One region of the Exiguobacterium sp. s191 genome, then DNA from elsewhere that is predicted to be linked to it. Evidence: riboswitches for the same ligand, from Rfam matches in the RefSeq annotation. Region 1 holds a riboswitch; the other holds the start of a gene.
What was found. A riboswitch is a leader RNA that binds a small molecule or an ion and turns the genes downstream of it on or off. The one in region 1 is predicted to bind FMN.
Positions count from the first base shown of each region.

Region 2: linked by a shared signal. The riboswitch ahead of KNQ09_RS09245 (ECF transporter S component) and the one ahead of ribD (bifunctional diaminohydroxyphosphoribosylaminopyrimidine deaminase/5-amino-6-(5-phosphoribosylamino)uracil reductase RibD) in region 1 are both predicted to bind FMN.

Region 1 is NZ_JACSNC010000001.1:2,142,232-2,146,164, forward strand. It holds gene ribA (GTP cyclohydrolase II) at 1-820, opposite strand, end outside; gene ribE (riboflavin synthase) at 820-1,446, opposite strand; gene ribD (bifunctional diaminohydroxyphosphoribosylaminopyrimidine deaminase/5-amino-6-(5-phosphoribosylamino)uracil reductase RibD) at 1,431-2,471, opposite strand; FMN riboswitch at 2,631-2,775, opposite strand; gene KNQ09_RS11200 (M20 family metallopeptidase) at 2,959-3,933, opposite strand, start outside.
Region 2 is NZ_JACSNC010000001.1:1,746,809-1,750,741, reverse strand. It holds gene KNQ09_RS09255 (NAD(P)/FAD-dependent oxidoreductase) at 41-1,093, opposite strand; gene KNQ09_RS09250 (YuzB family protein) at 1,186-1,419, shown strand; gene KNQ09_RS09245 (ECF transporter S component) at 1,496-2,062, opposite strand; FMN riboswitch at 2,218-2,359, opposite strand; gene KNQ09_RS09240 (HesB/IscA family protein) at 2,471-2,821, shown strand; gene KNQ09_RS09235 (NAD-dependent epimerase/dehydratase family protein) at 2,939-3,805, shown strand; gene KNQ09_RS09230 (GNAT family N-acetyltransferase) at 3,814-3,933, shown strand, end outside.

The DNA of each region.
Region 1 (3,933 bases):
CGATCCGCTCGAGTGCCGCATCGAGTTGCGGTCCACAATCGCAACGCTTCGAACCGAAGACGTCCCCTGTCAGGCATTCCGAGTGTAGACGGACGAGCATCCCGTCGTGCGCTTCACCGGATAAGACAGCGACATGTTCTTTCTTATCTTGTGTCGTATAGCCAATCATCCGAAAGGCTCCGAACGTCGTCGGAAGCAACACTTCCGCCTCCCGCTTCAACGGTCGCTCGAGATACGCGACGAGTGCTTCGATCGTAATCAGTTTTAAATCATGTTCTTCCTTATAGAGAAGTAGATCATCGACCCGTGCCATCGTGCCGTCTTCCTTAATGATTTCACAGATGACGGCGATCTCATCGCTACCGGCAAGACGGGCAAGATCGACACCCGCTTCCGTATGTCCACGTCGCTCCCGGACACCACCCTCTTTGGCGATCAACGGAAAGATGTGACCCGGTCGTTTGAAACGTTCCGGTCCATCCGTCAGCATCCGCTGAATCGTTAGCGACCGTTCCTCAGCACTGATGCCGGTCTTTGCCTCTTCATGATCGATGCTGAGCGTGAATGCCGTTCCATGCGGATCTGTATTATTCGCTGTCATCGGAGCAAGTTCGAGTCGCTTTGCGATCCGCGGGCTGACTGGTACACAGACGAGTCCTTTTCCGTATGTGATCATGAAATTGATGTTTTCCGGTGTCGCGTGTTCCGCGAGCATGACGAGATCGCCCTCATTCTCACGATCCTCGTCATCGCAGACGATGATTGGTCGTCCGTTCTTCAAATCTTCTATCGCGTCTTCAATCAAGTCGAATCCGTTCATTACATGTCGCCTCCTAAGAATGCTGCCCAGTCCGTCTGCTTCTCATGCTGCGTGAAATGATAGAGATGTTTCGCCATCATGTCACACTCGATATTGACGACTGCGCCGCTTGCCAATCGATCAAACGTCGTCACTTGACGTGAGTGCGGAATCAATGAAATCGAGATCGTTTCCGGCGTGACGCGTTGCAACGTCAGGCTCGTGCCGTTGATCGCGATCGAGCCTTTCGGAATACAATACTTTTGCCACGATCCGACATCAAACGTATAAACCATCGCTTCTCCATCCGGTCGCCGACTGATCAGCCGCGCTGTTCCGTCGATATGTCCACTGACGAAATGACCGCCGAAACGACCGTCTGCCGGCATCGCCCGTTCGAGTTGCAATGGGCTTCCGACGCGGTACGTGCCGAGTGCCGTCGAACGGATCGTGTCATGGACGGCATCTGCTGTGAAACCGGTCGGACTCATCGACGTGACCGTCAAACAAATCCCGTCGACGGCGATGCTATCCCCGATCTTCGTTCCTTCGAGTACCTGGTGCGCCTCAATTTCAAGCGCTAACCCGTTCGGTCGCGGGATCTTTCGTTTTAAGGTTCCGACTTCTTCAATCAATCCGGTGAACATGTCGTCTCCTCCTTTCGGATGTACGTCAGATGGAGATCCGGTCCAACCGTCTCAACCTGGTCGATTTGAAAACGATCTTCGATATCGTGTTGACTATTCCACGCATCGCCTTCAAAAATCGATGGGGCTTGGTAGACTTCGATTCGGTCAACGAGATCTGCCTCAAGGAAAGCGGCTTGAATCGTCGGTCCACCTTCGATCAAAACACTGCGGATGTCTTGTTCGTATAAGCGTTTCAAAATCGCTTCCGGCGTCTCATACTCACCAACGAGAACCGTCACCTGATCGTGACTAATCCGAGGAACACTCGTCAGCCAGTAGGTTGGATTTTTACCATCACGGAAAACTTGGGCCGTCTCCGGGACCCGACCACGACGATCGACGATTACCCGAATCGGCTCGATGCCTGACGACGCGCGTAACGTTAGTGCCGGATCATCGACGAGGACCGTCTCACTGCCGACGAGGATCGCATCATGGCGACCTCGCAGAGCACGACCGTTCGCGCGTGCTTCTTCTGACGTGATCCAGCGCTGTTCACCTGTCGCCGCGATCCCGTTCATCGTCTGAGCGATTTTGACGGTCACGGTCGGACGTTTTCGTTCGATCGTCTTCCAGAATGCCGTGTAGAGGGCTTCTGCCTCATGTCGTAACAAGCCAACCTCGACTTCGATTCCCGCGTCCTGTAGTCGTTTGATTCCGGAACCAGCGACGATCGCATGTTTGTCTTCCGTTGCGACGAAGACTCGTTTGATTCCTGCTTGTAGAATCGCTTCCGTGCATGGTGGCGTCTTGCCGTGATGGTTGCATGGCTCGAGCGTCACGTAAAGATCGGCACCACGGGCGGCTTCCCCTGCCATCCGTAAGGCTTCGACTTCTGCGTGCGGACCACCGGCAAACCGGTGCGCACCAAAGCCGATGATGCGTCCTTGTTTGACGATGACACAGCCGACACTTGGATTCGGACTTGTTTGTCCGTGTAACATTTGTGCTAATTGCATGGCATAACTCATCATCTGTGACATCGCGTTCACTCCTTTCAAATGAAAAAAGACGCCCCTTGAAAAAGGGGCGTCTGTATAGAAGGGTTCACGAAATACACGGTTCGCTCCCTGCATTTTTTCATGCAGAAAGAGACCATCTCCTGAAAACATTTTTTCAGAAAACGGCTTGAATCGTGTCGTTTCGTTCTTCTCCCATCCGGACTTTACCGTCGGCCCTGGAATCTCACCAAGTCAGCCATGATGCGTACATCACAGGTCGCGGGCTCGTCGATCAATCGATCGCATCACCGCCGGTTGGGATTTTCACCCTACCCCGAAGAACTGGATTATTGAGTTATACAATTTTAGCCTAGCATATCTTTTTCAAGAAAACAAAGCGCAAATGCTTCTGTCTTGTCTCTTTTTTGATTTCGCTCCAATTCTGTCACCCATCACCAATTCGTGATCGACCGCATCTCAAAAACGACCGGAGCACCTGATAGCAGTGCATCCAGTCGTTGTTTTCCGCTCATAAATATCCGTTCTTCCGATCGTGGAATTCTTGAGCGATCGCCCCGCGCGTCCGTTCATCAGCGAGGACGCGAAGCGCTGTCCGAGCGAGGATTTTCGCACCCGTGATCAAGGCTTCATCTCCAGCTTCTGAACGAGCCGCTTCTTTGAATGCTTCCGTATGCGCGACGAGATCGTCCGGACCTATCTTGATATACGGATGGATCGTCGGAATGACTTGACTGATGTTACCGGCATCCGTCGAGCCAAGACCCGGTCGTTCGTCTAAGTGGACCTTTTCACCAAGCGATTCTGCTTCTTCTTGGAACAGACGGTCGAACGTCCGGTTGAAGACGAGGTTATCGACTTCATTTTGGAAGGCGATGACGTCAAGTGTCGCCCCAGTCGCGAGTGCCGCGCCTTGGGCGACGGCTTTGATTTTTTCCGTGACGGCATTCAATCGTTCCCGTGTCGTCGCCCGGATGAAGAAACGTGCTTTTGCGTATTCCGGGATGATGTTCGGCGCATCACCTCCATGCGTGATGATTCCGTGAATCCGGACATCGTCCGGTAATTGCTGACGTAACGCATTGATTCCATTGAAGAGTTGAATGACAGCGTCAAGGGCGTTGATGCCTTCCTCCGGTGACGCCGCTGCGTGTGCCGGACGACCCGTAAAGGCAAAGTCGAGCGGATCGACCGCAAGGGAAGAACCCGTGATCCGTGTTTGTCCCGACGGATGGACCATCAAGGCTGCATCGATCCCTTCCAGCAACTGATGTTTGACGAAACTGCCTTTCGCACTACCGTTCGGTCCACCTTCCTCGGCTGGTGTTCCAAGGACAACGACACTCCCGCCGACTTCATCGAGCACTTTACTGAGCGCGATCGCCGCTGCGACGCTCGTCGTGCCGATGATATTATGACCGCACGCGTGACCAATACCCGGCAACGCATCGTATTCAGCAAGAAAGGCAATCGTTGCGCCTGGTCG
Region 2 (3,933 bases), 400 kb from region 1:
ATGAAAAAGAGGTATCCCAAGATCGGGACACCTCTTTTGCTCATTTAATCTTTTTGTGTTTCCATAAGACACCGGACTTCAAGAGACGTGGGACTTTCCCCGTCAGCGCTTGCTTGCCCATGACGATCCCGAAACCGTCTGATTTTCCGAGCGATCCGAGCATCCCGCGTAGTTTGATTTCTGGCAGTTTCGGCAATTTCTTCCCTTGCCATTTCGCTTGCAAGACGTCGACGACTTGTTCTGCCTGATGTTCTGCGAGTTGACCGCTTGGCGCATACGGCAAGCTGGCACAATCGCCGATGACGAAGACGTTATCGTATTCTGGTACGTGATGATGTTCCGTCAATTTGATCCGACCACCACTGTCTGCAGCAAAGCCGAGATCACGAACGACTTTGACCGGTTGCGTACCTGCCGTCCAAATCGTCAAGTCCGACGGGTACGTATCGTCGCCGTTACGCACGTCGTCCGCTGTGACGAGCGTGACGTTCGAATTGTTGATGACTTCCACGTCATGCTCCTCGAACCATTCCTGAACGTAAGATGAGACTTTGTCGGATAAGAATGATAAAACGGATGGACCGCGGTCGAACAAACGAATCGTCAAATCCTTCCGGCTCTCGTGCAGTTCACTGGCGAGTTCGACACCAGATAGACCAGCACCGACGATCGAGACGACGGACCCCGGTGACAGACCACAGATCGCTTGCTGTGTCTTGCGCGATTCTTCAAGTGTCTGGATGCTGTATGTAAACTCTTGAGCACCCGGAATGTTGTGGTATTTATCCTCGCAACCGAGGGCGATGATCAAGTCATCATAGAATAATTCTGATCCGTCCTGCAGGTGGACCGTATTCGTCTCTGGTGAAATTTTAATGACATGTCCATATTTATAAGTAAGATGTTTCCCCTCCGGAAATTCAATCCGGACATCCCGATCTGATAATGTACCTGCTGCGAGTGCGTAATATTCCGTTTTGAGTGCGTGGTACGGTAGACGGTCGACGAGCGTGACGGCAACTTCCTCGTCCTTGAATCGCTCACAAATCCGCATTCCACCATATCCTCCGCCGAGTACGACCAATTGCTTCATAACGTAAAATCCCCCTTAGTTCCCCTAAATCAGTCTGACCTTGTATAATACGACATGAGGCAGGTCGTTTCCTGCTTGAAGGAGGAAAAAAAGTGAATCCGATTATTGAATTTTGTATCAGTAACTTAGCGGCTGGTACACAGGTCGTCATGGAGCAACTCGAACGTGACCCGAACGTCGACGTCGTCGAATACGGTTGCCTCGGCTATTGCGGCATTTGTTCGCTTGATCATTTTTGTCTCGTTGATGGTGAGACCGTCGTAGGCGAGACACCGGAAGAGTTACTCGAAAAGATTTACCTAAAAATCGAAGAAAATGAGCTGTGAGCACGGACAGCCAAAAAATCCCCTCGTTCGTCTGAACGAGGGGATTCGTGTCCGTCAGCGGGCGCAGCTTTTCGGATCAGGCAGATTGTTGACGGCGCATCATCCATGGTCGTAGTTTCAAGAACAACGGAATGAAGAGTGCCGAGATGAACAACGCCTTGATGACGTTAAACGGTAAGATACCGGCTGTGATCGCTGTCCATTTGACAGCTGGATCCGCCATGTAGTCCATACCGAGGAACCATGCATACGCTGGAAGGATCAAGATATAGTTGAGAATCGCAAGACCGAGTGCCATCGTGATCGTACCAGCGACGAGACCAGTTGCGAGACCTTGTGTTGATTTCTTTTTGTGGTAGAACCAGCTGACAGGAAGTACGAATGCGATGCCAGCAGCAAAGTTCGCGAATTCTCCGACCGGAACACCACTTCCGCGGAAGATATAGTACAACACGTTCTTCAATGCTTCGACGATGACACCTGCGACCGGTGAGAACATGATCGCTGCGACGAGAGCAGGAACATCACTGAAGTCGATCTTCAGATAGTTCGGTAAGAACGGTAGTGGAAAATTGATAAGCATAAGAACAAATGAGATTGAACCTAACATTGACAGAGTGACCATTTTTTGTGTGCGTTTCATACGAGTATTGTCTCCTTTTGCTCGTTCCTCTCGATGAAGTATTGGCATGACTGCGTCCATAAAGAAACCCCTATTGATGAGATCAACAGGGGAGAAGTCCGCATTAAATAAACCTAATCGATTGTTGCAAAAATCGATCAAATTCAAACTCATGCCGCCATCTTCTCCCATCCAGACTGTACTGTCGGCTCCTGAATTACACAGAATCAGCAAATAGCGCCCTATTCGCTCGCGGGCTTCAACTCATATGAGTTGTTTACCGCCGGTCGGGAATTTCACCCTGCCCTGAAGATGGAACGATTATTTTATTGTACATACCATTTATACAACGAATTCAAGATAGTTTCAAGCAACTAGGTTTCGATTCGCTCAGAAGTTGCGTATACTAAAGAAAAGGAAGGTGATGACATGATCCATTTAACGGAGGCAGCAGCGCTACAAGTCCAGGACATGATGGCGCAGGCACCAGCAGATGAACGGAATCTTCGGATGCTCGTCCAAGGTGGTGGATGTAGTGGTCTGTCGTACGGAATGGGATTCGACCAACAGAAAGAAACGGATCTCGTTTTCGAACAGCACGGCGTGACCGTCATCGTGGACGAAAAAGATTACCCGGTCGTCAAAGGACTGGAAATCGATTATAAACAGTCGATGCTTGGCGGCGGATTCACGATCACGAATCCGAATGCCATCGCAACATGCGGTTGCGGGACTTCGTTCCGGACGGCAACGAATGCCGGGACACCGGGTGGCTGTTAATGAATCCAATCGTGGACATCGTCCACGATTTTTTTATTGTCCGTATACAGGAGACCTGTTCCGTTGACTCGAAATATTAAGAGAGTGAATGCTACTACGAACAGGGAGGGCTTCAGGATGAGAAAAGTATTGATCTTCGGGGGAACGCGCTATTTCGGACGCCGGCTTGCAATTCGCTTAGCCGATTCGGGGGATGACGTGACGATCGTCACACGCGGCGAGCATACGCCACCAGTCGCGAAGGGCTTGACATTTTTCAAAGGGGATCGGACGTCAAGTAGTACGATGAAGGACTTAAACCAACAGCACTGGGATGTCATCTATGACAACATTTGCTTCACGCCGTATCAAGCCAAGCTTGCGATCGACGCGTTTGAAGGGAAAGTCGGGCGCTACGTGTTGACGTCGACGATGTCTGTCTATGAAGACGGTGGTGCGAATATCACGGAGCGTGCCTACAATCCGTTTCCCGGGAAATATGACCTCGAGAAGGAACATGGATATGGCGAAGGGAAACGCCAAGCGGAGAGTTATTTCTTCCAACGGGCGACGTTCCCAGTCGTTGCGGTCCGTTTTCCGGTCGTCCTCGGACCAGATGACTATACGGAGCGACTCGTCTTTCATATCAAGCGGGCGCTTGACGGTCGTCCGATCGTTGCCGAAAACACATACGCGAAGATGGGGTATATCTCAAGTTACGAAGCCGCTGCCTTTCTTGAGTGGTGTGGTCGTTCCGAACTGACGGGACCGATCAACGCTGCGAGTGACGGTGTCTTATCAATTCAAGACCTAGTGGATAAGATCGACCACGTTGCGGGAACGACGAGTCAACTCGTTGCAAAAGGAGAAGATGAATCGCCGCTTGCACCGGAACGTGATTTCTATATGGATACGACAGCTGCAAAACAAGCAGGCTATCTGTTTCAACATATCGATGACTGGCTCGATCGTTTGATTGAAGAGGAGGTGCGCAATCACCAATGATGCAGTTGATGAAACCGACTCTTGAATGGGAAACGGAGTACCGCGCTTTTTTAGAAGACTGGCGAGAATCGGGCGAAACGATCGTGCCGGAAGCAGTCGGAGACACATATGAACCACTTGGCGCTTAT